Regions from separate parts of the Rhizobium sp. NXC14 genome, predicted to be linked through region 2. Evidence: predicted binding sites of a transcription regulator. Region 2 holds the regulator's gene; the other holds the start of a gene.
What was found. Region 2 encodes LexA, which represses DNA repair genes until DNA is damaged. Its sites were predicted from a motif close to TGTTCNNNNTGTGTTCNG; they were not measured.

Region 1 (15,928 bases), 2.2 Mb from region 2:
GGAACTGCCCGTGGCAGGCGATATCCTGCGCCAGTTCGGCGATGCCGATGGCACGGGGCATGAAGCCATGGGAATGACGGTCGCCACCAACCCGGAGACAGTGGTGACGGCCCCGGCAGACGGGCTGGTGGTTTTTGCCGGCGCTTTCCGCAGTTACGGTCAGATGATCATTCTCGACGCGGGCGACGGATACCACCTGGTTCTCTCGGGAATGGATACCATCAATACCCGTCAGGGAAAATTCGTTTTCTCTGGTGAACCGCTCGCCATGATGGGAGCGAAAAGAGTGGCGAGCGCAACTGCATTGGCGCTGGAAACGGACCGGCCAACGCTTTACATTGAATTTCGAAAAGACGGTAAACCGGTCGATTCCCGACCGTGGTGGACCGCCAAGGACACTGGAAAGGCACGCAATGATTCGTAGGGCTTCTCTTGTTCTGGTCGGCGCATTGATGGGTGCGACCGCGATGAGCGTCATTTATTCGGCAGGTGTGCCGGCAGAAGCAGCCGGATCCTCCACCTACAAGGAACTGTCGGTATTCGGCGATGTCTTCGAACGCGTGCGCGCGCAGTACGTCACGCCGCCGGCCGAAGACAAGCTGATCGAAAACGCCATCAACGGCATGCTGTCTTCGCTCGACCCGCATTCGAGCTACATGAATGCGAAGGACGCCGAAGATATGCGCACCCAGACGAAGGGTGAGTTCGGCGGTCTCGGCATCGAAGTCACGATGGAAGACGAGCTCGTCAAGGTCATCACGCCGATCGATGACACGCCCGCCGCCAAGGCCGGTGTTCTCGCCGGCGACTACATTTCCGAGATCGACGGGCAGTCCGTTCGCGGCCTGAAGCTGGAAGACGCCGTCGAGAAGATGCGCGGCGCCGTCAACACCCCAATCAAGCTGACGCTGATCCGCAAGGGCGCCGACAAGCCGATCGAGCTGACGATCGTCCGTGACGTTGTCGCGGTCCAGGCCGTCAAGTCGCGCGTCGAGGACGATGTCGGTTATCTCCGCATCATCTCCTTCACCGAAAAGACCTATCCCGACATGGAGAAGGCGATCAAGAAGATCAAGGACACCGTTCCGGCCGACAAGCTGAAGGGTTACGTCCTTGACCTGCGCCTCAATCCGGGCGGTCTGCTCGACCAGGCGATCAATGTCTCCGATGCCCTGCTGCAGCGTGGCGAGGTCGTTTCGACCCGCGGCCGCAATCCCGATGAAACCCGCCGCTTCAATGCCGGCCCGGGCGATCTGACGGACGGCAAGCCGGTTATTGTGCTGATCAACGGCGGTTCGGCGTCCGCATCGGAAATCGTCGCCGGCGCCCTTCAGGATCTTCGTCGCGCCACCGTTCTCGGCACCCGCTCCTTCGGCAAGGGTTCCGTCCAGACGATCATCCCGCTCGGCGAAAACGGCGCGCTACGCCTGACCACGGCGCTCTATTACACGCCGTCGGGGCGCTCGATCCAGGGCACCGGCATCACACCCGACATTAAGGTCGAGGAGCCGCTGCCGGAGGAACTTCAGGGCAAGATGGTGACGGAGGGTGAATCCAGCCTGCGCGGCCACATCAAGGGCCAGAGCGAAACCGACGAGGGTTCAGGCTCCGTTGCCTATGTGCCGCCAGACCCGAAGGACGACGTTCAGCTGAACTACGCGCTCGACCTGCTGCGCGGCAAGAAGACCGACCCGGCCTTCCCGCCGAACCCGGACAAGGCCGTCGTCGCCAAGTAATCGATCATTGCAAGGCCGGGCACTCGCCCGGCCTTGACCCTTTCTGCTGTTTCCCGGTTTGGAGCGGGCGAGAAAATTGGGAACGGACCTGCATGCGCCTTTGGGGCGCAACCGCAAAACCGGCAGTCGGCGGCCGGGAGTGCTGCGCCTCGGCCGCATTGCCGCCAGTCTATGCCTTTTCGCGATAGGCGGCTTCTCTCTCTATACGGCCTTTCGCGGCGACGGGCTCGAGCGCAAAAAAACGCCGGCAACCGAGCAAGCGGCAGCGCCCTCTTCCAGCACACCTCAACCAGCGCAGACGCCGGCCGGCCAGGCGGCGGATGGAATGCCACGCGCGCAACCGCGTTCGGGCGCCAATGTCGAGCAGATGGTTACCGGCGACGGCTCCGTCGTTACCAAATACAGCCCCCGTCCCCGCGACGGCAGCGGACCGGTATTGGTCGATGCCATGCAGGTCGGCCAGGATCCGCGCATGGCGGCGCTGCCGAACGAGACACTGCTCGAGGATTCGGCCTATGGCAGGCTGCCGATCGTCGGTCCCGACGGCCGACGGCCGATGGATCAGTATGCCCGCCCCTCGTCCGGCGCCCGCGGTGTGCGCATTGCCATTGTCGTCAGCGGCCTTGGGCTCAGCCAGACAGGAACGCAGCGCGCCATCGCCGAATTGCCCGAGGAGATCACGCTGGCCTTTGCCGCAAGCGGCAACAGCCTCCAGCGCTGGATGCAGGAGGCTCGCCGCGGCGGCCATGAAATCCTTCTTCAGGTGCCGCTTGAACCCTTTGATTATCCGGCCAATGATCCGGGCCCGGAGACCCTGCTGACCTCAAAGCCGATCGCCCGCAACATCGAGAACCTGCACAAGGCGATGGGCGAGATCACCAATTACACCGGTATCATGAACTATCTCGGCGGGCGTTTCCTTTCCGACCCTGCCGCCATGGAACCCGTGATGCGCGATATCGGCAAACGCGGCCTGCTCTTCCTCGACGACGGGACGTCGGCGCAGTCGAAGACGGCGGATGTCGCCAAGGGGACCGAACTGCCCTATGCCTTTGCCGATCTGCAGCTCGACGGCCAGCTTAATGTCGACGCCATCCTGAAGAAACTCGACGAGCTCGAACGCATCGCACGCAAAAACGGCCAGGCGATCGGCATCGCCTCGGCTTTTGACGAAAGCGTCGACGCCATTGCCAAGTGGAGCGAGGAGGCTTCGATGCGCGGCATCGAGATCGTCGGCGTCGCGGCGCTTTCCAACGACCCCAAAAACCCCTGAGATGATGTCTCAACGGAGAAGAAGATGAGCCAAGCGACCGTGAAAGCCGAGGATCTGCCCTATCGCCCATGCGTCGGCGTGATGATCCTGAACCGCGATGGCCTGGTCTGGGCCGGCCGACGCATCCCTGACGGCAATTCCGAATATGACGGCTCGCCGCAGCTCTGGCAGATGCCCCAGGGAGGCATCGACAAGGGCGAGGATCCCCTGGATGCCGCCTATCGCGAGCTCTATGAGGAAACCGGCATCAGGACGGTGACGCTGCTCGCCGAGGCAAGCGATTGGATCAATTACGATCTGCCGCCGACGCTGATCGGCATCGGACTGAAAGGAAAATTCCGCGGTCAGACGCAGCGCTGGTTCGCCTTCCGCTTCGAGGGCGACGAGAACGAGATCGCCATCAACCCGCCCCCCGGCGGCCACGATCCCGAATTCGATGCCTGGGAATGGAAGCCGATGCAGGAGCTACCTAGCCTGATCGTCCCCTTTAAACGCGCCGTCTATGACCAGGTGATCGCCGAATTCCAGCATCTGACAGCATTGAAATCGGAGGACTGATCAGACCGGGATGCTTCCGATTTGGGCGCGGCGAGCACGGGAGTGCCGGCCGCCCTGACGCGGCCGGCATCTGGTAGGAGCTTATTCGGCTTCGTCGGCGGAATCGGCGTTGAGCTGGCCGTATTTGCTTTCGCCGATTTTTTCGAGCAGATCGAGCTGCGTTTCGAGGAAGTCGATATGGCCTTCTTCATCGGCCAGCAGCTCTTCGAACAGCTTCATCGACACATAGTCGCCGGCGTCATAACAGATATCGCGCGACTTCTTGTAGGCCGTGCGGGCGTCGTACTCGCCGGCGAGGTCGGCCTCGAGGACTTCCTTGACGTTCTGGCCGATACGCAGAGGGGCCAAGGTCTGCAGATTGGGATGACCTTCGAGGAAGATGATGCGGGCGACAAGCCGGTCGGCATGATGCATCTCTTCGATGGACTCGGCGCGTTCCTTCTTGGCGAGTTTGGTGTAGCCCCAATCTTCGAGAAGACGATAGTGAACCCAATATTGGTTGACCGCACCGAGTTCGAGGAACAATGCCTCGTTAAGCCGCTCGATGACCTTTTTGTCGCCTTTCAATGTCCGCTCTCCTGTTTTCCTCATGGAACTGCTTCAAGCGCGACATGAAATCAAATATTTCGGCCTCCGTCGAGTGGCGACGGGCGTGATATTCCTCGGTCGTCTGGATGATGATGTCGACCACGTTGGGGAAGCAGCCGCAGCAACGGCCGCGTTTTTCCATGGCGTGGTAGACCTTCGCAGGCACGATAAGCTGCCAACAATCTTCGTCGAGAAGGTTGGTGATAACCTCCCGGATTTCCTTGTCGGTTATGTAATTGCAGCTGCAGACAAGCACGTCTTCATTTCCAAACATGACACTGACTATCGTGTTTTCTGCTAAAGAAGATGGTTGCTGTCAAGAAAAAATTCGAGTCCGCTTCCCTGCAAGGCACGTTAGGCGGAGCCTGTTGCAAATTTTCTAATATTCGCTTCGGAGGCGATGACATGCACGACAAAAGACGTGGAGATAAGTCAGGGCAGCGCGACGCGTTTCAATGAAAATTCCGGCCGCGTGGCATGACATCGGCGGTTTCCGCCACATCCGTATGCCGGCTTGCGGCAGCCGTCTCTCGCCCCATCCTCTTGCGCGCATCGCCAAGCTGCCGCTGGTCGCCGCCGGGCCGCAATACCTCGTCCGAGCGTTCGCAAGCGCCGAAACGGCAGGCCTCGCGCTGCAGGATACCAAGGGAAGGCGTCATGTCCTCGATATGCTCGACGACAGTATGAATCACGCCACTCTGGCTTTGCAGTTTTCCGAAGATCTTCACCAACCGCGCACCCATGACGACCGACCGGTATTTTTCGAAAATTTTCGGCCAGACAATCGCATTGGCAACGCCGGTTTCATCTTCCAGTGTCATGAAGATCACGCCGCTGGCCGATCCCGGTCGCTGCCGCACCAGCACCAGGCCGGCAATCGTCACCCGCTGCCCGTTCGCGACGCGCAGCAAGTCGACATTGCGTGTTACGCGAGCATTGCGCAAATCGTCGCGCAGGAAAGATACGGGGTGCGCCTTCAGCGACAGCGACAGGTAGCGATAATCTTCGATCACCTGCTCTCCCGGCAGCATATCCGGCAGCTTTGCCTGAGGTTCGGGCTGCAGATCGATATGGCGCACTTGCCCGAAAAGCGGCAGTTCCTCCGTTGCGCTCTTCACATCGAGAGCCCGTACCGCCCAAAGCGCCTCGCGACGCGATAGTCCGATGGATTGAAAGGCGTCCGCATCCGCCAGTCGCTCGATGACGGATTTCTGCAGCCCGGAACGCAGCCAGAGATCACGCACCGACGCGTAACCTCCTCCACGATTGTCGACGAGCAACTGCATATCGGTGGACGAAAGACCCTTGATCTGCCGCAGGCCGAGCCGTACCGCATGTCGTGTCCTGATGATTTCCCGCATTTCACGATGCCGAAAATCAATGGCCGTATGATCGAAGGCGGCCTCTTCCAGGGTACAATCCCAGTCCGACTGGTTGATATCGACCGGCAGGATTTTCACGCCATGCTCTCGTGCATCCCGTACCAGTTGGGCCGGCGCGTAGAATCCCATCGGCTGTGAATTCAGCAGCGCCGCACAGAAGACATCGGGATAATAGGCTTTGATCCACGAGGAGGCATAAACCAGCAGCGCGAAGGAGGCGGCGTGGCTTTCGGGGAATCCATACTCACCGAAACCCTTGATCTGATTGAAACATTGCTGCGCAAATTCTTTGGTGTAACGCTTGTTTGTCGTCATCCCCTCGATGAAACGCGTCTCGAAATTGCCGATCGTGCCGGTTCTTTTAAACGTTGCCATGGCGCGTCGAAGCCGGTCCGCCTCCGCTGGCGCAAAGCCTGCCGCAGTGATTGCAATCTGCATGGCTTGCTCCTGGAACAAAGGCACACCAAGAGTTCTTTCAAGAACCGTCTTCAGCTCCTCACTCGGATATTCGATCGGAATATTCCTTTTCGTCTGTTCCCGTCTTTTCAGATAGGGATGGACCATGTCGCCCTGGATCGGTCCCGGCCGGACGATCGCCACCTCGATGACAAGATCATAAAAGCGCCTGGGCTTCAGACGCGGCAGCATGCTCATCTGCGCCCGGCTTTCGATCTGGAAAACCCCGACCGTATCGGCGCGGCCCATCATGTCATAGACCGGCTCGCCTTCTTCTCCATGCTCCCTATTGCCGAGATCGGCGAGCGTCTTCTTGATCTCATAATGCAGTTCAAGCAGCGAGAAAGCTTTCCGCAGGCAGGTGAGCATGCCGAGCGCCAGAACATCCACCTTGAGAATCTTGACATTGTCGAGATCGTCCTTGTCCCACTCGATCATGTATCGATCCGGCATCGCCGTCTTCATGATCGGCACCACTTCGTCGAGCCGGTCCCGCGTGATGACGAAGCCACCGACATGCTGTGTGAGGTGACGCGGAAAACCGAGGAGTTCCGATGCATATTTCAGCACATTGCGCGTCACTGGATTTTTGATGTCGAGGCCAGCCGCCTTCGCATCCCGCTCCGAGAGATTGTCTTCCGACCAGCCCCAGACGAGACTGCTGATGGCCGACTGAACATCCTCCGACAGGCCGAAAGCCTTGGCGACTTCGCGGCCTGCCGAACGAGTGCGATAGCTGGTGACGGCTGCCGTCAGCCCGGCATGCGCGACGCCATACCTTCCATAAATATGCTGGATGACATCTTCACGCCTGTCATGCTCGAAATCGACATCGATATCAGGCGGCTCGTCCCGGTCCATCGAAATAAAGCGATCGAAGAGGAGCGTGCTCTTTTGAGGATCGACTTCGGTAATTTCAAGACAAAAGCAAATGACCGAATTCGCTGCCGACCCCCTCCCCTGGCAGAGCACACCAATCTGATAACGAGCGTGCTGGATGATCTTGTGAACCGTCAGAAAGTAGGAGGCATAATTCTTGTCGCCGATGAGTTTCAGCTCATACTCGATCTGCTGCGCCACTTTCTCGGGAATACCATCCGGATAACGTTTTGCCGCTCCTGCCCACGTCAGCCTTTTCAGAGTTTGCTGCGGGGTTTCGCCGGGATCGTTTTCCGCGGGATAATTATGTTTCAACTCGTTCAGGGAAAAGCTCAGCCCTGCGAAAAACACCTGCGTATTCTCGACCGCGTGAGGATAGTCCCGGAAAATCCTGGATACTTCACGTGCATCCTTGAGAAAGCGCTCGGCATTGGGCGCCAGAAGGAATCCGGCTTCCGAGATCTGCACATGTTCCCGGATCGCGATCACGATATCAGAAAGCGGCCGGCGATCGGGGTGATGGTAGAGCGGCTGATTGGTTGCAATCAAGGGCACACGGTTTCGGGCGGCCAGCATCGAAAACACCGCAAAGGCCTGCCGGTCCCGCCCGTCATAGGCTGGCGACAACGCCATGAAAAATCCCTTGCGGAACCGTTTGCGAAACCGCTCCAGATAGTCTTCAAGCACCGGCTGGCGGGCAGGATCGCTGATAAGGCTCCGGTCCGGAACGAGCGCGAGCATCATCTCGTCGCCCCATTCCATGAGCTCTGCTTCTGTCAGAATGCAGGCGCCCTTGACTGCCTCTTCTTTCAGATTGCCCGCGCTGAGGAGACGACAGAGATTCGCCCAGCCCTGCCGATTGCGGGGATAGGCGAGAATATCAGGCGTTTCATCGGAAAAGACGAGTCGGGCGCCCGGCTGAATCCGGATAGGATCGAGAATCTCTTCTCTTTTCCCTTCCTTCGCTGCCTGAGCCAAAATCGCATCTCTGTTTTTATATCTCTCCTCAAGCTGCTCGGCCTGCGCATGTGCCCTGACGACGCCGGCAACCGAATTGCGGTCCGCAATGCCGAGACCGCCGAGTCCGAGGTGAGCGGCCTGCACGACCATCTCCTCCGGGCTGGAGGCACCTTCGAGGAACGAGAAGTTCGTTCTCGTGCCGATTTCGAAGAATGCAGGCTCGGCCCTCATGCAAAGACCCCATGCATGAACCAGCGTGGATCGGGTTTTTCACCATAAAGACCCTGACGATAGATCCAGAAGCGGTGTCCAGACTCATCCTCTATTCTGAAATAATCGCGCGTCTGCGCATCATCCCCATCGATCCACCATTCCATGGCGACCCGTTCCGGTCCTTCACTTCTTGCTACCTGATGTTGTGTCCGCCGCCAGCGGAAAGTCTGCGGTGGACCGTCCGGCACTTCAGCAAATGCGACCTCAACGGGCTCCGGGTTTGCAAAGAGCCGCAGAGGGCGCTCCTCACGAAAAGGAAGCGCGCTGTCCTGCTTCACTTTCTGCAATGCCGGTAGGCTCTCCATGGCCGGTACCGTGATCACGGCCCGCTCCGGCACATGGCTTTCCCGAAGTTGAAAACTTTGCAGGCAATCCCGGCCAAGACGGGCCGAAACGCGGTCGACGAAGGTTGAAAGAGAGATTTCATCCTGCCGGTCACCTTCAAAATCGCCCTGCATGTCGTTGAACGGGTCATGCCGCAGCACATTCAGGCGCAAGATCTCGAAACCATAGCCGGCATCGATATCGTCATAAATCGCATGCAGCCGTTCGGAAAATAACCCTGCAACGAGCTTCGGCTCGCGAAGCGGCCGCGAAGCACCGACGGAAATGCGGAAAACCCTGCCGTCGACACGAAACAGCACTAGCTCGAACACCCGCCCGCCGGCACCGCGCGCTTCCAGCGACGGCTTCAGCGACACGGCAACCCGCCCGGTGACGGCAAGGATCTGTTCTTCCGTTCCGATCGGCTCGATCAGACGACGTTCGGACGAAAGACTGGCGACGGGACGCCGGGGCGAGATCGGCTCCTCCTCGCGGCCCAGCGCCTGGTCGAGCCGCAGAAGCAGCGCCTGGCCAAAACGGCGGGTGAGCGGCGCCCGCGGCGCATGAATGACATCGCCGACATATTTGAGCCCGAGCTTTTTCAAAGCCTCGACGATCTGTTCTTCCAGGCGCAAGGCCGCGACAGGCAGCGGCATCAAAACATGTTCCGTCTCCTCGTCTTCCACGATGCCGCCGTTTCCGAAACGGGAGACAGCCCAGGAAAGGCCCGGCGTCGATGAGACCGCACCTCGTGCATCGAGCCCCATATGGAAGAGCCGCGACAGTATATCCTTGAGAAGAGCTCTTTCCCCGCCGAAGAGGTGAGCGCAACCGGTAATGTCAAGTAGCAGCCCATCCCTGCCATCGAACGCCACCATCGGCGTATAACGGTCGCACCAGTCGGCAATGGCTTCCAGAAGCCGGCGGTCGGCCGCAGGATCTTCTTCCATGACATCGAGCGCCGGATACATGGCGCGCGCTTCGGCAACGCCTTGATCCTTCCGCAATCCCAACCTCTCGGCGAATTCGTCCAGCGCCGTCAAACGCATGGCGTTGTTGAGCTTGCCGCAACAGACGAGCGGCGGTTCTTCAGGACGCCCTTTCGAACGCCAGGAAAGCCCCCAGCGCTTGCGTGCGATGCGATCTGTGGCCAGATGCGGGAAGCTGAGCGCCAGAATGCGCTGATTTTTCGCCTGGAGACCGAGTGAAGCTTGGTTTGTCGACGGCAAGAAATTCGCGTTCATGGGGGCTCCACTCCAGAAGGAAGGAGAATGGAGCCGGATGTCGGCTCTTCTCCAGCGTGAGACGGAAAATCGGGTTACCGATACTGCCGGCTAACTTCGATCCGTCCGGTAACGGCCGCAGATTCGACGGCGCCGGCTCGACCCGAAGGCGCAAAGCAGCACTGCTCGCTTCCTCCGCGCCGGCTTGACGGATGAGGAAAAGCGGACGGCGGGCGGCACGCGCCCTGAGGCTAAGCCGACGGCTTTCGGTCAGACCGAAATGCAGAGGATTGCCACGCACCTCCATGACGACGGCAGAGAAGGCTGCGCTTTCAACGGCAGCTTCCGCAAGCCAGAGCGCATCCTCCAGCTTGCGCGGCGCGGCATGGAAAAATCGCTCCGGCTTCAATCCGAAATCCTTAAGCCCTGGGGCATAAGGCCGGCCTGCTTCCAGCGCGCCAACCGCATCGCCGATCCAGAGCAGCGGCAGAGACCTCCCGGCATCTTCCTCTTGTTTCTGCATCCACGTCACAACAGCCATAGCCAGGCCGCTTGCCGCCCCAGCATCGCGGGAACTTGCAGCGCGAAATTCAATGATCGCGTCGAGCGGCAGGCCGCCTTCCATCGCCTCGTCGAGCGGTGACACGCCAATTGGCAGGCGAAGCCCGAGGTCGTTTCGTTCCTGAATCTCTCCGGTCTTTTCCGAAGCTATGGCTTCTCGCTCCGCTGCCGCAAGCGCCGGCGCAGGCTTTCCTTCTAGCTTGGCGATGGTTTCGCGGAGCGCAAAAAGCCGCTCGCGCGCCAGGGCGTTCTGCGCCATGGCGTTTACTCCGTCCGTCTTGTTCCTGTTATGTTCTTATGGATTCCAGAGAGCTGAAGAAGAGTCAACAATCATTTTTTATGAATTTATTCCTGCCTTTGATTCCGCACTCGAAAATCGGCGGCAAAGGTTCTATATGGGCCCGCAAAGGAAGGAATATTCATGGCCCGCGTAGACCAGAGCGATGATTGGCAGGACCGCCATGCGCCGACGATCAGCACCTTCGAGTCGCTGGCCATGGAGGCTTACAGCCATCTACCGGATGAATTCCGCCAGCTTACGACCAATCTCACCATCGAGATTGAGGATTTCCCCGATGACGACGTTTTCGAGGATATGGCGCTGGAAACGCCTTTCGACCTGCTCGGCCTTTTCGAAGGCAGGGGAATTTCGGAGCGTTTCACCGTGGAAACCGGCGAAATGCCGAACCGCATTCGCCTCTACCGTCGCCCCATCCTCGACTATTGGGCCGAGAACGACGAGACGCTCGGCGATATCATCACTCACGTCCTGATCCACGAGATCGGCCACCATTTCGGGCTGAGCGATGAGGATATGGAGCGGATCGAGGCCAGCGCCGAGGAAGCCGCCGAGCGCTGAAACCGTGCGTTCGGCAGAACGCGCTATTGCTCGGAGAGCTTCATCTCCGGATCGTAATCCTTGCCTTCGACAGTCTTGACGACGGCCTGGCCGCATTGCATCGCGCCGGTTGCGGCATTGAAGGCATAGGTCGGCGAGCCCTCCAGAGACCAGCCCTTGTTGAGGGCGGCGGTGACCTTGTGGCAGAAGGAAGCGTCGTCGGGACCGGTCAGGAAGCGGTAGAGTTTCATCAGGCGGGCTTTCTTGCAGAAATCAGGCGGGCTTTATGAACCAGAGCTTCGGCCTGGACAAGATGCAGCCGCTCAATCATGCGGCCGTTCGCATTGATGACGTTGAGGCCTTGGGCGGCCGGATCGGCAAAGGCTGATATGATTGCCTGCGCTTCGGCAATCTCTTCCGCACTCGGACCGAAATGCCGGTTGGCGGCCGCAATCTGCGCGGGATGGATCAGCATCTTGCCGGAAAAACCCATAGCGCGACCCTGCCCGCATTCGACGTCGAAACCTTCGCCATCCCGGAAATCGTTGAAAACGCTGTCGAGCGCATCAAGCCCATAAGCCTTGACCGCGAGAATGACCTGCATCAGCCAGGGCACGAGAAAGCTTCGCCCCGGCTGCGGCAGGACGCCGGTTTCCTTGCGCAGGTCGTTGAGGCCGACGACGAGGCAATCGAGCCGCGCCCCCAGCATGCGGCCGGTTTCGGCGATCGCCCCGACGTTCAGCACGCCGCGCGGCGTTTCGATCATTGCCCAGATGCGCAGCTCCTCTGGCACCTGTGCATCGGCCAGCAGATCGCCAATATCGATGACATCCTGGGATCCATCCACTTTCGGCAGGAGAACGGCGTCGGGCAAAAGCGCCTTGACCAGCTCGAGATCCGCCGCCCCGAATCCGGATGACAAAGAATTGATACGAATGATCCTTTCCTTGCCCTCGAGCGGCTGTCCGCCAAAAAAAGCATGCAGATTTTCCCGCGCTTGGCCCTTGCTTTCGGGCGCGACGGAGTCCTCCAGGTCGAAAATAACCGCATCACAATCAAGGGAGCGGCTCTTTTCGAGCGCCCGCAGATTGATGGCCGGCACACTCAGCACCGAGCGGCGCAGACTTGAGGAACGCAGAGGTGTGGTTTGCTTCATCAGCCATTAGTGCCAAGCTTCGCAAAGCCCGGCAAGACAACAAAAAGCCATGCTTGCCTTGCAGAGAGGAAAAGGAAGGACCACATTCCTTTCTGTAGAAAGGTTTCAAACCCATGCAGAACATTCGCTCCATCTTCTTCATGCTGGCCGGCGCCACCTTCTTTGTCGCCATGCTGCTTCTCACCTTCTCGGTGACGCTTGCCGTCGGCGGCATCCTGACCGTGTTCATGGTCGGACGCGCGCTTTCGATGAAGATGAAGCCCGCTCCGGTGCGCGCCAAGGCAAACAACGGCAAGCCGGAGATGCGCGTCTGGAACGACGGCCGCGGCACGATCATCGATCTCTGAGATCCTGCTTTCAAAAATATTGGCCGACACTGTCGGATCATGCTTCCGTGATACGTCTTTGAAGCAGCCGGGCATTCAGCCGGCGCTCAAAAACGATGGAGGACGAGCATGGATACGATGGAAGACAAACCGGCCAAGCTGCCGCCGGTGAAGAATGGCCTGCTGCCCTACCTGACCGTCGATGGTGCGGTGAAGGCCGCGGAATTCTACAAGAAGGCCTTCGGCGCCGAAGAGGCCCACAGGGTACCGGTCGATGAAAGCGGCCGGACGATGCATATTCATCTCTATATCAATGGCAGCTCCCTCATGCTGGCGGATGCCTATCCCGAATACGGCCATCCCTTCAAAGGCCATGAAGGTTTTGCCATCCAGCTTGTTATCAACGATATCGATTTCTGGTGGGATCGTGCGGTGGCCGCCGGCGCCGAAGTCGTCATGCCGGTCGAACTGATGTTCTGGGGCGATCGCTACGGCCAGCTTCGCGATCCGTTCGGCGTCCTCTGGGGCTTGAACGCGCCTGCCAAGTAACAGGCCTCGCACCGCCCCCAGGCCACGCGAACGTCGCGTGGCCGCCATTTTAGAAAGATTCTCCTTCATTTCGGCGAAAAACTGGACTAGATGCACATTCAGGAAAGTACGTTTTGCTGAAATGGAGCATAGGTCATGGATAAATTCGTGAAGCTCACGGGCGTTGCAGCGCCCCTGCCGGTCGTCAACATCGACACCGACATGATCATCCCGAAGGACTATCTGAAGACCATTAAGCGCACCGGTCTCGGCAAGGGCCTTTTCGCCGAAGCCCGCTATAATGAAGACGGCTCCGAAAATCCCGATTTCGTGCTGAACAAGCCGGCCTATCGCGATGCCAAGATCCTTGTCGCCGGCGACAATTTCGGCTGCGGTTCCTCGCGCGAGCACGCTCCCTGGGCACTGCTCGATTTCGGCATTCGCTGCGTGATCTCCACCAGCTTTGCCGATATTTTCTACAACAACTGCTTCAAGAACGGCATCCTGCCGATCAAGGTCAGCCAGGAAGATCTCGACAAGCTGATGGACGACGCCTCGCGCGGCTCGAACGCTATCCTGACGATCGATCTTGAAAACCTCGAGATCACCGGCCCCGATGGCGGCTCCATCAAGTTCGATCTCGACGAGTTCAAGCGCCATTGCCTGCTGAACGGCCTCGACGATATCGGCCTGACCCTGGAAAAGGGCAAGGCGATTGACGAATTCGAAAAGAAGAACGCCGCGTCGCATCCCTGGGCGGCTTGACCCCTGACGGGTTGTCTGCCGATCAGGCCGGGCTTTCGCGCGGCTTAGCTTGCTGACAAACTCGCTACTTCGTCTCGACCCGGACTCCGCTCGCGGCAAGAGGGCTCGCAATGCCGAGAGCGGGCGAGGAACGGAGATGGCGCGGCATTTCCTCTTCTCCCCAGCGGGGAGAAGGTGCCGGCAGGCGGATGAGGGGGCCACACGGCATCACCCCTCCGGTCAGAACCTATCTGCCACGTCTGACGGCAGCGCCTTGTCTCTAGATATTGCCGAGGTAGGCGCCAATACGGCCGAAACCGGCATGAGCGCTATGGAAAGGCCGATTCCGCCGGCCCCCTCATCCGCCCTACGGGCACCTTCTCCCCGAGGGGAGAAGAGGGAATCGAGAGGCCACAGCTCAGAGAAACTTCTCCTTCCAAAGCCTCAGCTTTTCGAGCGACACGCCGATGCCACCGCAGACTTCGATCAGTGGATTGTCAAAGCGCTGAAGCAGCCCGGCATGCACATCGGCAATGGCAAGGGCGGCACCGCAGGCCGGCTCCACGAGGATGCGATGCGCATCGGCAAATTTCAGGCAGGCGGCGACGGCATCGGCGTCGCTGACGACAACGCTTTCGATCGGATGCTGCTTCGGTAGATCGAAGACATGCTGCGCCACCTGCCGTGCACCGAGCGACGTGGCAATCGAGGTGATGGCGGGAAGGGTAACGCGCTCGTTTGCCTTGAGGCTTGCGTGAAGTGACGCCGCCCCTTCGGTTTCAACTGCGATGACGGGGACACCGGAAAGGCCGTTCCGCTTCAGCCCTTCGACAATGCCGGCCAGCAGCCCGCCGCCGCCGACGCTGGTGACGACGCAATCGAATGTCGCACCCTTCGCAACGACCTCATCGATCAGCGTGGCATGACCATCCCACAGAAGCGGATGGTCAAAAGGGTGCACATAGGTCGCCTTGCGGCTGCGGGCGAGTTCGACCGCGTGGGCATTGGCTTCGTCGAAAACGCCTCCGTGGACGAGGACACTTGCGCCGATTGCGGCAATCGACTGCCGAACATCGGCCGCCGTCGTCTCCGGCACGACGATCGTGACCGGCACGCCGAGCGCCCGGCCGGCATAGGCCGCGGCAATGCCGGCATTGCCGCCGGAGGCGCAGAAGATCTCGCGCGCACCATCTTTCACCTCCTGCTGGCACAGCCGGCCGACGCCGCGCAGCTTGAAGCTGCCGGAAGGCTGCAGCGCATCGAGCTTCAGCCAGAGCGGTTTGCCGCTGGCGCTATAGCCGGCGGATGTCCGAAGCAGGGGCGTGTCGAGATGGAGGGGTGCTGAAGCCATGCAAACATCCAAGAGATAAGTGAGACGACGGTTCTAATCCGTTTGCCGGCACAGGAGCAACCTTCCTGACCTACAGGCCCACGCTTTCAGACGCGCAAGGGACGCTGTTATGCTTTCAATCTCTGAATCGGCCGAAAAATCGGGCCGACGCAGAGGATTGAAGCGTACTGATTCAACCCTTCTCTCGCTTGAAATGCCTATTTCCGGGGTCTAAGAAGCCGCAACTTGTTTTTCCAGGAGGGTTTCATGACTGCGCGCAATCTTTTCCTGCTGCCGGGTGACGGCATCGGTCCCGAGGCGATGGGCGAGGTCCGCAAGATCATCGCCTATATGAACGAGGCGATGAATGCCGGTTTCGTAACCGACGAAGGCCTTGTCGGCGGTTGCGCTTACGATGCCCATGGCGCGGCGATCTCGGAAGCCGACATGCAGAAGGCGCTTGCCGCCGACGCCGTTCTCTTCGGCGCGGTCGGTGGTCCCAGATGGGATAGCGTACCTTACGAAGTGCGCCCGGAAGCAGGCCTGCTCCGCCTGCGCAAGGACCTGCAGCTCTTCGCCAACCTGCGTCCCGCCATCTGCTATCCGGCGCTTGCCTCGGCCTCGTCGCTGAAGCCGGAACTGGTCGAAGGCCTCGACATCCTGATCATCCGCGAGCTGACGGGCGGCGTCTATTTCGGCGAACCGAAGGAGATCATCGACCTCGGCAACGGCCAGAAGCGTGGCATCGACACGCAGGTCTACGATACCTACGAGATCGAGCGCATCGCCGGCG
Region 2 (15,928 bases):
GGCTGGGCGGTAAAGCCGGAGATCGTCGTCGGCGCGCAAGCAAAATGGAAAGCCTTTGCCGAGGCCGATGCAGCCATGGCGGCGTCTGGAACCGTTATTCTCGAACTCGCACTTGCCGACGTTCCCGTCGTCTCCGCCTATAAGGTCGACTGGATCATGCGCATGCTGACATCGGGCATCAAGACCTGGACCGGCGCGCTGCCGAATCTGATCGCCGATTACCCGGTCGTGCCGGAATATCTGAACGATGTCGTCCGCGGCGCAAGCCTTGCACGCTGGATGGAAAGGCTGTCGGCCGATACCTATCAGTTGAAGGCCATGAAGGAAGGCTACGAGCTCATCTGGCAGCGCATGCAGACGGAAAAGCCGCCCGGCGAACAGGCCGCCGAAATCCTTCTCGACGTTTTGGAAAAGAAAAAACCCGGCCATTCCTGACCGGGTTTTTTTGAGCTCTGAAGCGATCAGCGCTTCGAAACCGGGATGTAGTCGCGCTTGGGTTCGCCGACATAGAGCTGGCGCGGACGGCCGATGCGCTGTTCTGGATCCTCGATCATCTCGTTCCACTGCGCGATCCAACCGACGGTGCGGGCAAGGGCGAAGAGCACTGTGAACATGGTGGTGGGGAAGCCCAGCGCCTTCAGCGTGATGCCGGAGTAGAAGTCGATGTTTGGATAGAGCTTCTTCTCGATGAAATATTCGTCGGTGAGCGCGATGCGCTCCAGCTCCATCGCCACTTCCAGCAACGGATCGTCCTTGATACCGAGTTCGCCGAGCACTTCATGCGTCGTCTTCTGCATGATCTTGGCGCGCGGATCGTAGTTCTTGTAGACGCGGTGGCCGAAGCCCATCAGGCGGAACGGATCGTTCTTGTCCTTGGCGCGGGCGATATATTCCGGAATGTGGTCGACCGTGCCGATTTCCGTCAGCATGTTGAGCGCTGCTTCGTTGGCGCCGCCGTGCGCGGGGCCCCATAGGCAGGCGATGCCGGCGGCGATGCAGGCGAACGGGTTGGCGCCCGATGAACCCGCGAGACGGACGGTCGAGGTCGAGGCGTTCTGTTCGTGATCGGCATGCAGGATGAAGATGCGGTCCATCGCGCGGGCAAGCACCGGATTGACCACATATTCCTCGCAGGGGACGGCAAAGCACATGCGCAGGAAGTTCGACGCATAGTCGAGATCGTTCTTCGGGTAAACGAAGGGCTGACCGATATGGTATTTATATGCCATGGCGGCAAGCGTCGGCATCTTGGCGATCATGCGCAGGCTGGCGACCATGCGCTGGTGCGGATCGGTGATGTCTGTGGAGTCGTGATAGAAGGCCGACAGTGCGCCGACGCAGCCGCACATGACGGCCATCGGATGTGCATCGCGGCGGAAGCCGGTGAAGAAGCGGCTCATCTGCTCATGCACCATCGTGTGGTGCGTGACGCGATAGTCGAAGTCCTTCTTCTGCGCGGCCGTCGGCAGTTCGCCGTAGAGCAGGAGGTAGCAGACTTCCAGGAAATCGCCGTGTTCGGCCAGCTGCTCGATCGGATAGCCGCGGTGCAGCAGCACGCCTTCGTCACCGTCGATATAGGTGATTTTCGATTCACAGGATGCGGTCGAGGTGAAGCCCGGATCGTATGTGAAGGAAGCGGTGTTCTTGTAGAGGGCACCGATGTCGATGACGCTCGGGCCGATCGTGCCGCTTTTAACGGCGAGGTCGACTGATTTGTCACCGATTTTTATTGTAGCGCTTTGATCCGTCATGCTGATCCTCCGAAATGTCGGTGGCGCCACAAAAGCGCCATAGGGGTTAAGCGTCCTTTCCGATAGCTATATGATCGCAACGCTAATGCCAAGTTACTGTGACGGCATTTTGTGCATTGCGGTATCACCTTTTAGGCACTGCAGCGATGAGCCGCACGCATAACGGAAGCTGATGATTCGACAGCCCTTTTGCCGCTTAAGATTTCCCCTCATATTTCAATCGATTATCCTTGCCGTATTTACTTGAAGGTTGCATTCTGGCGACTTCGGGGGGTGATCTTGGGCGGCGCATGCAGGAATTGACGACAGCCGAATTGCGGCCGGAAGCGGGCGTCGGCCTTGCCGATCCGCCGGATTTTCCTGCGCCTGCGGTGGTGACTCAATCGGTAAGGACGCAGTCGCAGACCCCCTTGCGTCATCGGCTACTGGCCGCCGCCTGGCAATCGCTGCCTGCCGGAGCCTGCATGCTGGGCGAAGAGGCCGATCATGGCCGAATGCTGCTGTTCTCGCCGGTCTTCCTCGGAGCCGGATCGGCCTTCTGGTTTCTTGCGGCATCGGATTTGCCCCTCGTTCCATCGCTGCTCTGCTTGCTGGTGTCGGCGGCCGCGGTTTTCCTCACCGGTCCCAGCCGGCCGGCCTTGCGCGCAAGTTTCATGGCGCTGGCACTTTTCGCGGGCGGCATGCTCTCGGCTCAGTTTGAGAGCTGGCGGGCTTCGACGGTGATCCTCGATTCATCCGTGACGACCGCGGTGACCGGCCGGGTCGAACGCCGGGAAGGCGACGGCCGCGGGCGCTGGCGCTACATTCTTGCCGTCACCGGCACCGAGGCTCCGGAGCTGAAACGGCCGCCGAGACGCATCACCGCGATCGTCCGGGGCGCCGATGCGCCTTTCGAGATCGGCGACATCATCACCGGCAAGGCACGGCTGACGCCGCCGGCGGGCCCCGCACTTCCCGCGCTCAACGACTTCTCCTTCGGTGCCTATTTCGACGGCATCGGCGCCAACGGTTTCTTCTATGGTGCGCCGGAGAAACTCGACTTGGAGGCAGGCCTGCAGGCGGCCAGCTGCACGTCGGAGGCTCTGCTCGAATGGCTCTACCGGCTGCGCAGCAGCATCGGCGACCGCATAAGATCGATCCTGCCCGGCGATACCGGCGCTTTTGCCGCTGCCCTGGTGACGGACGAACGGTGCGCCATATCGCACGCGACGACGGAGGCGCTGCGCCAGTCCGGCCTTGCCCATATCGTCGCGATCTCTGGCCTCAACATGGCGCTGTCGGCTGGCATCTTCTTCGTCGGCTTTCGGATGCTGCTCAGCCTCTTTCCCGGCGTCGCCCAAGCCTATCCGACAAAGAAGATCGCCGCTGCCGGCGCGCTCATCGCCGTCACCGCCTATTACCTGATCTCCGGTTTCGGGGTTTCGGCCGAGCGCGCCTTTATCATGATGGCCATCATGCTGATTGCCGTCTTCTTCGACCGGCCGTCGATCAGCCTGCGCAATGTCGTTCTCTCCGCGCTCATCATCATCGCCATTTCACCTTCGGAAGTATTGGGACCGAGCTTTCAGATGTCCTTTGCCGCCACATTGGCCTTGGTATCGGGCTATCAGTTGTGGAAGGACAGGCGTGTCCGCGAAAACGCTTTTCTGAAACTGCCGATCATGAGGCCGGTGGTTGCCGTCGCCGGTTTCTTCGGCGGCGTCTTCCTGACCTCGCTGATCGGCGGCTTTTCCACCGCATTGTTTTCGATTGAGCATTTTCATCGCCTGACGGCTTACGGCCTGCCGGCAAACCTTGCGACGATGCCGATTATCTCCTTCATCGTCATGCCGGCCGGATTGTTGGCGATGTTGCTCATGCTTTTCGGTTTGGACGCTCCGCTCTGGAAGGTCGTCGGATTCGGCCTCGATCTGGTGATTGCGGTTGCCAAGACGGTGTCCGGCTGGGGCGGTGATATCGGCATCGGCCGCTTGCCCGCCTGGTATTTCGCAGTGGCGGTGGCAGGCTTTCTGCTGCTGACGCTGCTGCGCACTCGGCTGCGCCACGTCGGCACCTCGATCATCGCCATCTCTACGCTCATCGTGCTGCTTCTGCCGGTTCCCCGGCCGCCGGATCTGCTGATTTCGGAGGATGGCAGTCTGGTTGCGGTCGTCGCGGCTGAGGCAATAGCTTCCAACCGTGAAAACCCGCCGGATTTCATATTCGACCAGTGGCAGAGAGCGCTGGTGCTGCCGACACATGATCCGCCGAAGATGCTGGATGGTCCGGCCATCCCGCCGGAAGGAGAAGGCCGCCGTGTCAGGCTTTCCCGCGATCAGCAGAACGAAGCGAGTGCGGCGATGCGGGCAGCCGCAGCAGGCGGTGAAGCAAACCGTTTTTCCTGCGTCAAGAAGGCTTGGTGCACATCAAGACTTGGCAATGGCCATATCGTCACCGTCATCGACAATGCCGCCTATCTCGGCCCGGCCTGCGATACGGCCGATATCGTCGTGACCTCGGTCCGTCTGCGTTTCAACAGCTGCCGTTCAGGTGGCACGCTTTTCACCGGCGAGACGCTGCGTAGGACCGGCTCGCTCGAATTGCGTTTCGCCGATGCCGGCCTGGAGGTCGCCACCGCATTCGATGCTTTGTCGCGACCATGGATGCGCCATCGCGCCTATGATTGGCGCAATGATCGTTTTACCGATTCCAGCCCATCCGGCGTCAGTGATAGCGACGGATGAGGCCGACGAGCTTGCCCTGCACCTTGACCCGGTCGGGCCCGAAGATGCGGGTCTCATAAGCCGGGTTGGCGGCCTCGAGCGCGATCGAGGCGCCCTTGCGGCGGAAACGCTTCAGCGTTGCTTCCTCGTCATCGACGAGGGCAACGACGATGTCGCCGGGACTGGCGGTACTGCCGTTGCGAATGATCACGGTGTCGCCGTCGAAGATGCCGGCGTCGATCATCGAATCGCCTTTGACCTCCAGCGCATAGTGCTCACCGGAGCCGAGCATATCTGAAGGAACGACGATATCGTGGGTGTTGTTCTGGATCGCCGAGATCGGAACGCCGGCGGCGATACGTCCCATGACCGGCACGGAGACGGAGTTGCCATTGTCGGCGACCGGCTTTGGCGCAGCGGGGGCGGCGACCGGCTGGGGCTTGCCGAGGCTGCCCTCGATGACGCTCGGCGAAAAACCGCGACGCTGAAGACTGGGGTTATAGGCCTCCGGAAGCTTGATCACCTCGAGCGCCCGGGCGCGGTTCGGTAGGCGGCGAATGAAGCCGCGTTCCTCAAGCGCCGTGATCAGGCGGTGAATGCCGGATTTCGAGGCGAGATCCAGGGCATCCTTCATTTCGTCGAAAGAGGGAGGAACGCCGGATTCCTTCATGCGCTCATGGATGAAAAGGAGAAGCTCCTGTTGTTTGCGCGTGAGCATCGACGTCAGACCCCGTGATTGAAACAAATCCAGAACGGACACTATATGTTCCATATGTGTTCCGCAAGTAGCTAAATTTCCGTAAAAGTTCACGTCAACTCGTGGAGATTTTTATTTTCATTTGCCGGATTGGCGCACATGTCTTGCATTGAGGGAGGTGCTGTCGCACATCTCTTGCCGGTTTCAGGAGGGATATTCATGAACGCGCATTCCGCCAGGTCGCACCCGCTGGATCATGTCGTGCTGCCCGTGGTCAATATCGATCTGGCGCGTGAGAGGCTTGGCAAGCTCGGTTTCACCGTCGCCGCCGATGCACGCCATCCCTTCGGAACGGAGAATGCCTGCGTCTTTTTCGCCGACAAGACCTATCTGGAGCCGCTTGGCGTGGCGAGTGTCGACGAGAGCGAGGCAGCGGCCCGCCAGGGCAACGTCTTCATCGCCCGCAATCGCGCCTTCCGTTTCCGCTGCGGCGAGGAGGGACTTTCTGCGCTGGCCTTCCTCAGCGAGGATGCCGACCTCGATCATAAGCGCTTCGTCAGCAACGGCGCGAGCGCCGGTGAGATGTTGCAGTTCAGCCGGCCGATGCGGATGCCGGACGGTTCGGAGAGCGTCGGCAGCTTTAAGCTGGCCTTTGCAGCTGATTTGCGCGCCCCCGATTTCTTTCTCTTTACTTGCCAGCGCATCAATTCGTTCCCTACAGATCGCGCCGCGCTGGAGACGCACGCCAATGGCGTGATCGGCATTGCCGAGATCGCACTTTGTGCACCGGACCCGGCGGCATTCGCCGCCTTCGTCGGGCTCGCGATTGGGCAGGCGGCGGTGGAGAAAACCGGTTTCGGCGTGAATATCGCGGCATCGAATGCAAAGATCAGCTTGATGACGCCGGAAGGGCTGGAGGCCTATTTCGAAACCGCTGTCTCATCAGCCGATCGCGGCCTGCGGGGGCGGGCAATCCTCTTCACCGTCATCGATCTTGCCGTGACAGAAGCGCATTTGGGTGCTAACGGGATCACATTCACACGCAAGAACAATCGCATTCTGGTGAAGCCCACGCCCGGGCAGGGTGCGCTCTTCGCCTTCGAGGAAACACGATGAGCACCGACACGAATTCCGAAGTCAGGATCGGCGAAGGCGAAGGCCAGGTGACTTTTTCCAATACTGGCCGCTTGTCGCTGATCGCCGGTCCATGCCAGATGGAGAGCCGGGATCACGCCTTCATGGTCGCCGGCACGCTGAAGGAGCTTTGCGGCAAGCTCGGCATTGGCCTCGTCTACAAGAGCTCCTTCGACAAGGCGAACCGTACCTCGCTCTCGGCTGAACGCGGCATCGGCCTGGAAAAGGGCATGGAGGTCTTTGCCGACCTCAAGAAGGAATTCGGCTTTCCCGTCATAACCGACGTCCATACGGCCGAGCAATGCGCCGAGGTGGCCAGGGTGGTCGATGTTCTGCAGATCCCGGCCTTCCTCTGCCGTCAGACCGACCTTCTGATCGCCGCCGCCAGAACCGGCCGCGCCGTCAATGTCAAGAAGGGCCAGTTCCTCGCCCCTTGGGATATGAAGAACGTTCTGAAGAAGCTCAACGCCAGCGGCAATCCGAATGTGCTCTTGTGCGAGCGCGGTGCCTCCTTCGGCTACAATACGCTGGTTTCCGACATGCGTTCGCTGCCGATCATGGCGGCGATGGGGGCTCCCGTCATTTTTGACGCCACCCATTCCGTGGCGCAGCCGGGCGGGCAGGGCGATTCCTCCGGCGGCCAGCGCGAGTTCGTGGAAACGCTGGCGCGCGCGGCAGTGGCGACGGGAATTGCCGGCGTCTTCGTCGAAACCCATCAGGATCCCGACAACGCACCGTCCGACGGGCCGAACATGGTCTATCTCAAGGACATGCCGCGACTGCTTGAGAAGTTGCTTGCCTTCGATGCGATCGCCAAGGCCTAACGTTCAACAGGCTGACATGATCGTGGTTTAGGCCACGATGCAATACCCCTTCGAAGGCGGGAAATTGCGCCATTGTAATTTGCACGCCTTCGATTATGACAGGCTTCGAACGACTTATCACCCACTGAGCAGGAAGAACCCATGACTGCAATCACCGATATCATCGCCCGCGAGATCCTCGATAGCCGTGGCAACCCCACCGTCGAAGTCGACGTCTATCTCGAAGACGGCAGCATGGGCCGCGCGGCCGTTCCCTCGGGCGCCTCGACGGGCGCACATGAGGCGGTCGAGCTGCGCGACGGCGGCAAGCGCTACCTCGGCAAGGGCGTCGAAAAGGCGGTCGAGGCCGCCAACAGCGAGATCTTCGACGCGATCGGCGGCATCGACGCCGAAAATCAGATCCAGATCGACAACATCATGATCGAGCTCGATGGCACGCCGAACAAGTCGCGCCTCGGCGCCAACGCCATCCTTGGCGTCTCGCTCGCCGTCGCCAAAGCTGCGGCCCAGGCATCCGGCCTGCCGCTTTACCGTTACGTCGGCGGCGCTTCCGCCAGCCTCCTGCCGGTGCCGATGATGAACATCATCAACGGCGGCGCTCATGCCGACAACCCGATCGACTTCCAGGAATTCATGATCCTGCCGGTCGGCGCCGATTCGATCGCCGACGCCGTGCGCATGGGTTCGGAAGTTTTCCATACGCTCCGCAAGGAGCTTGCCGCGCAGGGCCACAACACCAATGTCGGTGACGAAGGCGGCTTCGCTCCCGGCCTGAAGAGTGCGCCCGAAGCCCTCGACTTCATCATGAAGTCGATCGAGAAAGCCGGCTACAAGCCGGGCGACGACATGTGCCTCGGCCTCGACTGCGCCTCGACGGAATTCTTCAAGGACGGCAAGTATGTTCTGGAGGGCGAAGGCCGCACGCTCGAGTCGGGCGCCATGGCCGAATATCTGGCCGAGCTCGCCGGCAAATACCCGATCATCTCGATCGAAGACGGCATGGCCGAAGACGACTGGGAGGGCTGGAAGGCGCTGACCGATCTGATCGGCAAGAAGACTCAGCTCGTCGGCGACGATCTCTTCGTCACCAACTCGGCCCGCCTTCGCGACGGCATCCGCATGGGCGTCGCCAACTCGATCCTCGTCAAGGTCAACCAGATCGGCTCGCTGACGGAAACGCTTGATGCCGTTAACACGGCGCATAAGGCAGCCTATACCGCCGTCATGTCGCACCGCTCCGGAGAAACGGAAGATTCGACCATTGCCGATCTCGCCGTTGCCACCAACTGCGGCCAGATCAAGACCGGCTCACTGTCGCGTTCTGACCGTCTCGCCAAGTACAATCAGCTGATCCGCATCGAGGAGGGCCTAGGCCCCCAGGCCCAATATGCCGGCCGCTCGATCATCAAAGGCTAATCCGATCTGATTTGCAATGCTCGACCCGCGCCTCACCGGCGCGGGTTTTTTCTTGCCGGCGGTTACGGTCAATGAACGGTTAATCTCTGCGCGTTATGCTGAACGAATTGGTAATGCGTTCAAGAGCATGCGTGTATGTGGACAAAGCATCATAAGAAGAGAAAGCTCGGCCGCTTCGTCATCCCGGCTATGACGGTCGCCTTCCTTTCCTATTTCGGTTATCATTGCATCCATGGCGATTATGGCCTGCGGGCGACGGAGACGTTCGAGCGTCAGCGGGTCGCGCGCGAAAGAGAGCTTGCCGTCCTGAAGGCGAAGCGCGAACATCTGGAAAGCCAGGTGGCGCTGCTGAGTGACGGCTCGCTCGACAAGGACATGCTGGACGAAAAGGCGCGATATCAGCTGAATATGTCGCGTGCGGACGAGATCGTCATATTCAAACATTATTCCAATTAACCGGAATCGGGTTAATTGGAATTTCTGATTTATTTCCAATAACTTAGCGTCGAATACGAGCCATGCAATTATGGCATTGCTGTGGTCATATTTCTTCCCTATGGTACGCGCCACCGAGAAACGACAAACCCATAGGGAGGGTTGAATGGCGCCGCGAAAGACCGCGACCGTTTCCAGCCGCAAAACTGCAGCAAAACCAGCAGCCAAAGCATCGAATGGAGGCCCAGTAGCCGACTTCGATCGGGATGAGGAACTCAAGGCCTATCGCGAGATGCTACTGATCCGCCGCTTCGAGGAGAAGGCCGGTCAGCTTTACGGCATGGGCTTCATTGGCGGCTTTTGCCATCTCTATATCGGTCAGGAAGCTGTCGTCGTCGGCATGCAGATGGCGCAGAAGGAAGGCGATCAGGTCATCACCGCCTATCGCGACCACGGCCACATGCTGGCAACCGGCATGGAGGCGCGCGGGGTCATGGCGGAACTGACCGGGCGCCGTAGCGGCTATTCCCACGGGAAGGGCGGCTCAATGCACATGTTCTCGAAAGAGAAGCATTTCTACGGCGGTCACGGCATCGTCGGCGCCCAGGTTTCGCTCGGAACCGGCCTTGCCTTTGCAAACCACTACCGCGGCAACGGCAATGTCGCCATCGCCTATTTCGGCGACGGCGCTGCCAACCAGGGCCAGGTCTACGAGAGCTTCAACATGGCGGCTCTCTGGAAGCTGCCGATCGTCTATATCGTCGAAAATAACCGCTACGCCATGGGCACCTCGACCGCCCGTGCCACCGCTCAGTCGAATTACTCGCTACGCGGCTCCGGCTTCGGCATTCCCGGCATTCAGGTCGACGGCATGGACGTTCGCGCCGTCAAGGCGGCGGCCGACGAGGCGCTCGAACATTGCCGCTCCGGCAAGGGCCCGATCATTCTCGAAATGCTGACCTATCGTTATCGCGGCCACTCCATGTCCGATCCGGCGAAATATCGCACAAAGGAAGAAGTGCAGAAGATGCGCTCCGAACAGGATCCGATCGAGCAGGTAAAGGCACGCCTCATCGAAAAGGGCTGGGCTTCCGAAGACGATCTGAAGGCGATCGACAAGGATGTTCGCGACATCGTCGCCGACAGCGCCGACTTCGCACAGGCCGATCCGGAGCCGGATGCATCCGAGCTCTACACCGACATTCTGCTCTAATCGGGGAGGGAACCCATGCCTATCGATATCCTCATGCCCGCCCTCTCTCCGACGATGGAAGAAGGCACGCTGTCCAAATGGCTGAAGCAGGAAGGTGACAAGGTCACTTCTGGCGACGTCATCGCCGAAATCGAAACCGACAAGGCGACGATGGAAGTCGAAGCGGTCGACGAAGGCGTCATCGGCAAGCTGCTGGTCGACGCCGGCACCGAAGGCGTCAAGGTCAACACCAAGATCGCCGTGCTGCTGCAAGATGGCGAATCCGCTTCGGACATTTCAGCCGCCAAGCCGGCCGCCGCTCCGCAGGTGCCCCAGGAAGAGAAGCCGACCAACACCGGTTCTGCTTCCGCGCCGCTTCCGGCCGAGCCGAAGGCCGTCGTTCCGAACGACCCGGAAATCCCGGCCGGCACCGAAATGGTTTCGATGACCGTGCGCGAAGCACTGCGCGACGCCATGGCCGAAGAAATGCGCGCCAGCGACGACGTCTTCGTCATGGGTGAGGAAGTCGCCGAATATCAGGGCGCCTACAAGGTCACGCAGGGCCTGCTGCAGGAATTCGGCCCCCGCCGCGTCATCGATACGCCGATCACCGAGCACGGCTTTGCCGGCGTCGGCGTCGGTGCCGCCATGGCCGGTCTCCGCCCGATCGTTGAATTCATGACCTTCAATTTCGCCATGCAGGCGATCGACCATATCATCAACTCGGCCGCTAAGACGCTGTATATGTCCGGCGGCCAGATGGGCGCTCCGATCGTCTTCCGCGGCCCGAACGGTGCCGCCGCCCGCGTCGGCGCCCAGCACAGCCAGGACTATGCCGCCTGGTACAGCGCCATCCCCGGCCTGAAGGTCGTCATGCCGTACACGGCATCCGACGCAAAGGGTCTGCTGAAAGCGGCGATTCGCGATCCCAACCCGATCATTTTCCTCGAAAACGAAATTCTCTACGGCCAGCACTTCGACGTGCCGAAGCTCGATAATTTCGTCCTGCCGATCGGCAAGGCGCGGATCCATCGCCAGGGCAAGGACGTCACCGTCGTCTCCTTCGGCATCGGCATGACCTATGCGACGAAGGCGGCCGCCGAACTCGAACAGCTCGGCATCGACGTTGAGCTGATCGACCTTCGCACCATCCGCCCGATGGATCTGCCGACGGTTATCGAATCTGTGAAGAAAACCGGCCGCCTCGTCACCGTCGAGGAAGGTTATCCGCAATCCTCCGTCGGCACCGAAATCGCCACCCGCGTCATGCAGCAGGCCTTCGACTATCTCGATGCGCCGATCCTGACGATCGCAGGCAAGGACGTTCCGATGCCTTACGCCGCCAATCTCGAAAAGCTGGCGCTTCCGAACGTCGGCGAAGTCGTCGATGCGGTGAAGGCTGTCTGCTATAAATAAGGGGAGGGTATTTCGATGCCGATCAATATCACGATGCCCGCCCTCTCTCCGACCATGGAAGAAGGCAATCTTTCCAAGTGGCTGGTCAAGGAAGGCGACACGGTCAAGTCTGGCGATGTGATCGCCGAGATCGAGACCGACAAGGCGACGATGGAAGTCGAAGCCGTGGATGAAGGCAAGGTTGCCAAGCTGGTCGTCCCGGCCGGCACCGAAGGCGTCAAGGTCAATGCGCTGATCGCCGTTCTCGCCGCCGATGGCGAAGATGTTGCCGCTGCCGCAAGTGGTGCAGGTTCCGCCGTCCCGGCCAAGGCTGACGCCGCACCTGCGCCGAAGGCCGACGCTGCGCCGGCGAAGGCTGAGGCAGCTCCGGCCACGGCACCGGCGCCTGCCGCTGCACCCGCAGCCGGTTCATCAGGTGGCAACCGCACCTTCTCTTCGCCGCTCGCCCGCCGGCTGGCCAAGGAAGCTGGTATCGACTTGTCGGCCGTCGCCGGTTCCGGTCCGCATGGCCGCGTGATCAAGAGCGATATCGAAGCTGCCGTTGCCGGTGGTGGCGCCAAGGCTGCTGCCGCTCCCGCCGCTGCTGCTGCTCCTCAGGCTGCAGCCGCGCCGGCTCCGGCCGCCGCGCCGAAGGGTGCCTCGGAGGAAGCCGTGCTCAAGCTCTTCGAGCCGGGCTCCTACGAGCTTGTGCCGCATGACGGCATGCGCAAGACGATCGCCCGGCGGCTGGTCGAATCCAAGCAGACGATCCCGCATTTCTACGTCAGCGTCGATTGCGAGCTCGACGCTCTGATGGCGCTGCGCGCCCAGCTGAACGATGCGGCGCCGCGCAAGGACAACGCTCCGGCCTACAAGCTCTCGGTCAACGATATGGTCATCAAGGCCATGGCGCTGGCGCTGCGCGACGTTCCGGACGCCAACGTCTCCTGGACCGACAACAACATGGTCAAGCACAAGCACGCCGATGTCGGCGTCGCCGTGTCGATCCCCGGCGGCCTGATCACGCCGATCATCCGCAAGGCCGAGCAGAAGACCCTGTCTATCATCTCCAACGAGATGCGCGATCTCGGCAAGCGGGCCAAGGACCGCAAGCTGAAGCCCGAGGAATATCAGGGCGGCACCAGTTCGGTGTCGAACATGGGCATGATGGGCGTGAAGAACTTCGCCGCCGTCGTCAACCCGCCGCATGCGACGATCCTCGCGGTCGGCGCCGGCGAGCAGCGGGTGATAGTCAAGAACGGCGAAATGGCGATCGCCACCGTGATGTCGGTGACGCTCTCGACCGACCATCGCTGCGTCGACGGCGCGCTCGGCGCCGAGCTGCTCCAGGCCTTCAAGGGCTATATCGAAAACCCGATGGGCTTGCTTGTCTGATAGCGAAGCGGAGGCGGAAATGACCAAGACCGTTCTTTGCTATGGTGACTCGCTGACCTGGGGTCATGACCCTGAGACAATCGGCCGTCATGAGTACAAGAACCGTTGGCCGAGCGTGCTTCAGGCAGCGCTCGGCAGCGAGGCGCGTGTTATCGCCGAAGGGCTGAACGGTCGCACCACCGCTTTCGACGACCACCTCGCCGATTGCGACCGCAACGGTGCGCGCGTCCTGCCGACGATCCTGCAGACGCATGCGCCGCTCGACCTCGTCATCCTGCTGCTCGGCACCAACGACATGAAGCCTGTTGTGGCTGGCTCCGCCTTTGCCGCCTGCCAGGGCATCAGCCGGCTTGTGCGACTGATCCGCAATCACGCCTGGCCCTTTGAATTCGACGGGCCGGAGATCCTGATCGTAGCGCCGCCGGCGATCTGCGCGACCGGCAATGTGCCCTTCGCCGCATCCTTTCCCGGCGGCATCGAGGAATCGGCAAAGCTTGCAACGCTCTATCGCGACCTTGCGGACGAGCTTGGTTGTGGCTTTTTCGATGGCAATTCTGTCGCCAAGACCACGCCGATCGACGGCATTCACCTCGATGCGGAAAACACGCGGGCGCTCGGGCGCGGGCTGGAATCGATCGTGCGGATGATGCTGGGGATCTGAAAAACTGGTTCACCGGCAGTCTCGGCGCGCTTATCGCCATATGCGCGGCATCGGCCTCGGACGCAGGCTGCTGGACATCCGAAAGGCTGGTCGCCGCCAGTCAGGCTGGTCGCAGCAAGCGATAATGAGGCGGCTTTGTCGCTTATGTAAGAAACGGATTCTCGGAGGGCTGCCCGCGCTGATGCCGTGCCGCTCTTCGAAAACAGCAATAGGCACGCGTGGGTGCTCATGACCCGCAGCGCAGCATAGCAAAGGCAGGAAACACATGGCTGAATCCTACGACGTCATCATCATCGGCTCCGGTCCCGGCGGCTATGTCGCCGCCATTCGCGCGGCCCAGCTCGGGCTTAAGACGGCGATCGTCGAGCGCGAGCATATGGGCGGCATCTGCCTGAACTGGGGCTGCATACCGACGAAGGCGCTGTTGCGTTCGGCCGAGGTGCTCGATCACGCCAATCACTTCAAGGATTTCGGCCTCGTTCTTGAAGGCACGGTGAAGCCGGATGCCAAGGCCGTCGTCGGCCGCTCGCGCGCTGTTTCCGCCCGTCTCAACGCCGGCGTCGGTTTCCTGATGAAGAAGAACAAGATCGACATCATCTGGGGCGAAGGCAAGCTGACAAAGCCCGGCGAGATCGTCGTCGGCAAGTCGTCGAAACCGGTAGTCGAGCCGCAGCACCCGCTGCCGAAGAATGTCAAGGGCGAGGGCACCTATACCGCCAAGCACATCATCATCGCGACTGGCGCCCGTCCGCGCGCGCTGCCCGGCATCGAGCCCGACGGCAAGCTGATCTGGACCTATTTCGAGGCGCTGAAGCCGGATGCGCTGCCGAAGTCGCTGATCGTCATGGGCTCGGGTGCGATCGGCATCGAATTCGCAAGCTTCTATCGCTCCATGGGCGTCGACGTCACGGTGGTGGAAGTGATGCCGACCATCATGCCGGTCGAGGATGCCGAAATCACCGCCATCGCCCGCAAGCAGCTGGAAAAGCGCGGCCTCAAGATCTTCACCAGCGCCAAGGTGACCAAGGTCGAGAAGGTGGCAAACAGCATCACCGCCCATGTCGAGACTGCAGACGGTAAGGTCCAGCAGATCACCGCCGACCGGATGATTTCGGCTGTCGGCGTTCAGGGCAATATCGAAAACCTCGGCCTGGAGGCGCTCGGCATCAAGACCGACCGCGGCTGCGTCGTCGCCGACGGTTACGGCAAGACCAATGTCGCGGGCATCTATGCGATCGGTGATGTCGCCGGCCCGCCGATGCTGGCCCACAAGGCCGAGCATGAGGGCGTCGTCTGCGTCGAAAAAATCGCCGGCCTGCCGAATGTTCATCCCACCGACAAGGGCAAGGTGCCGGGCTGCACCTATTGCAATCCGCAGGTCGCCTCCGTCGGCCTTACGGAAGCCAAGGCCAAGGAGCTGGGCCGCGATGTCCGGGTCGGTCGCTTCTCCTTCGCGGCGAACGGCAAGGCGATCGCTCTCGGCGAAGACCAGGGCATGGTCAAGGTGATCTTCGACAAGAAGACCGGCGAACTGCTCGGCGCCCACATGGTTGGCGCCGAAGTCACCGAGCTCATCCAGGGCTTCGTCGTCGCGATGAACCTCGAAACGACCGAGGAAGAACTGATGCATACCATCTTCCCTCATCCGACCGTATCCGAGACGATGAAGGAAGCGGTGCTCGATGCTTACGGTCGTGTACTGAACGCTTGAGAATTTTTGGGCGCTGCCCCTTTTCCGGAGTGGAAAGCCACTCCGGTCGGGTGGAAAAGGCGAAAGGAAATCATCATGTCTATGGAGACGCAGGCGTTGCTGGTGTTTTTGCTGATCGGCCTGGTTGCGGGCTTCCTGGCAAGTCTCGTCGTCGGTGGCGGCGGTTTGATCAGATGCCTGCTGAGCGGCATCATCGGCGCCTTCGTCGGCGGCTATCTGTTCAGCGCGCTCGGCATTTCGCTGGGCATTGAAAATGCGCTGGTCGTGCAGATCATCCACGCCACCGTCGGCGCCATCATCGTGGTGCTGGTCGCCAGAGCGGTCGCTTAGCGCAGATTGAGGGCAGGACAGGCATGGAAAGCGTGGGCTGGATTTCGGCAATCATCATCGGCGGACTTGCGGGCTGGCTGGCCGGCAAGCTGATGGATGCACGATATGGAATTTTCCTGAACATCGTGCTCGGCATTGTCGGCTCGGTTGTCGCCACCGCCATCCTCGCCCAGTTTCACGTTCAACTGGCCGGTGGACGGCTCGGCTATTTCGTGACGGGTTTCCTAGGCGCCTGCCTGCTGATATTCGTTGCGCGACTGGTGCGGCGCTAAATTGCGACGCGTC

Region 1: a site for LexA is predicted at 10,493-10,510, ahead of NXC14_RS21640 (metallopeptidase family protein). Genes of this name have one in related genera too.

What each region holds. Positions count from the first base shown of each region.
Region 1 covers NZ_CP021030.1:4,432,473-4,448,400, forward strand. Annotated here, with positions in the region: gene NXC14_RS21595 (murein hydrolase activator EnvC) at 1-424, shown strand, start outside; gene NXC14_RS21600 (S41 family peptidase) at 414-1,736, shown strand; gene NXC14_RS21605 (divergent polysaccharide deacetylase family protein) at 1,813-3,009, shown strand; gene NXC14_RS21610 (RNA pyrophosphohydrolase) at 3,034-3,567, shown strand; gene bfr (bacterioferritin) at 3,649-4,134, opposite strand; partial or broken gene NXC14_RS21620 ((2Fe-2S)-binding protein) at 4,100-4,508, opposite strand; gene NXC14_RS21625 (error-prone DNA polymerase) at 4,608-8,063, opposite strand; gene NXC14_RS21630 (DNA polymerase Y family protein) at 8,060-9,478, opposite strand; gene NXC14_RS33465 (hypothetical protein) at 9,519-10,472, opposite strand; gene NXC14_RS21640 (metallopeptidase family protein) at 10,635-11,072, shown strand; gene NXC14_RS21645 (DUF1737 domain-containing protein) at 11,096-11,302, opposite strand; gene NXC14_RS21650 (CoA ester lyase) at 11,302-12,207, opposite strand; gene NXC14_RS21655 (hypothetical protein) at 12,321-12,554, shown strand; gene NXC14_RS21660 (glyoxalase/bleomycin resistance/extradiol dioxygenase family protein) at 12,663-13,082, shown strand; gene leuD (3-isopropylmalate dehydratase small subunit) at 13,218-13,826, shown strand; gene NXC14_RS21670 (pyridoxal-phosphate dependent enzyme) at 14,224-15,156, opposite strand; gene leuB (3-isopropylmalate dehydrogenase) at 15,403-15,928, shown strand, end outside.
Region 2 covers NZ_CP021030.1:2,090,090-2,106,017, forward strand. Annotated here, with positions in the region: gene lpxB (lipid-A-disaccharide synthase) at 1-435, shown strand, start outside; gene gltA (citrate synthase) at 462-1,751, opposite strand; gene NXC14_RS10325 (ComEC/Rec2 family competence protein) at 2,042-4,474, shown strand; gene lexA (transcriptional repressor LexA) at 4,455-5,171, opposite strand; gene NXC14_RS10335 (VOC family protein) at 5,370-6,266, shown strand; gene kdsA (3-deoxy-8-phosphooctulonate synthase) at 6,263-7,108, shown strand; gene eno (phosphopyruvate hydratase) at 7,250-8,524, shown strand; gene NXC14_RS10350 (septum formation initiator family protein) at 8,660-8,980, shown strand; gene pdhA (pyruvate dehydrogenase (acetyl-transferring) E1 component subunit alpha) at 9,126-10,172, shown strand; gene NXC14_RS10360 (pyruvate dehydrogenase complex E1 component subunit beta) at 10,188-11,567, shown strand; gene NXC14_RS10365 (pyruvate dehydrogenase complex dihydrolipoamide acetyltransferase) at 11,583-12,941, shown strand; gene NXC14_RS10370 (SGNH/GDSL hydrolase family protein) at 12,961-13,602, shown strand; partial or broken gene NXC14_RS33945 (GNAT family N-acetyltransferase) at 13,605-13,851, shown strand; gene lpdA (dihydrolipoyl dehydrogenase) at 13,868-15,313, shown strand; gene NXC14_RS10385 (GlsB/YeaQ/YmgE family stress response membrane protein) at 15,389-15,643, shown strand; gene NXC14_RS10390 (GlsB/YeaQ/YmgE family stress response membrane protein) at 15,667-15,915, shown strand.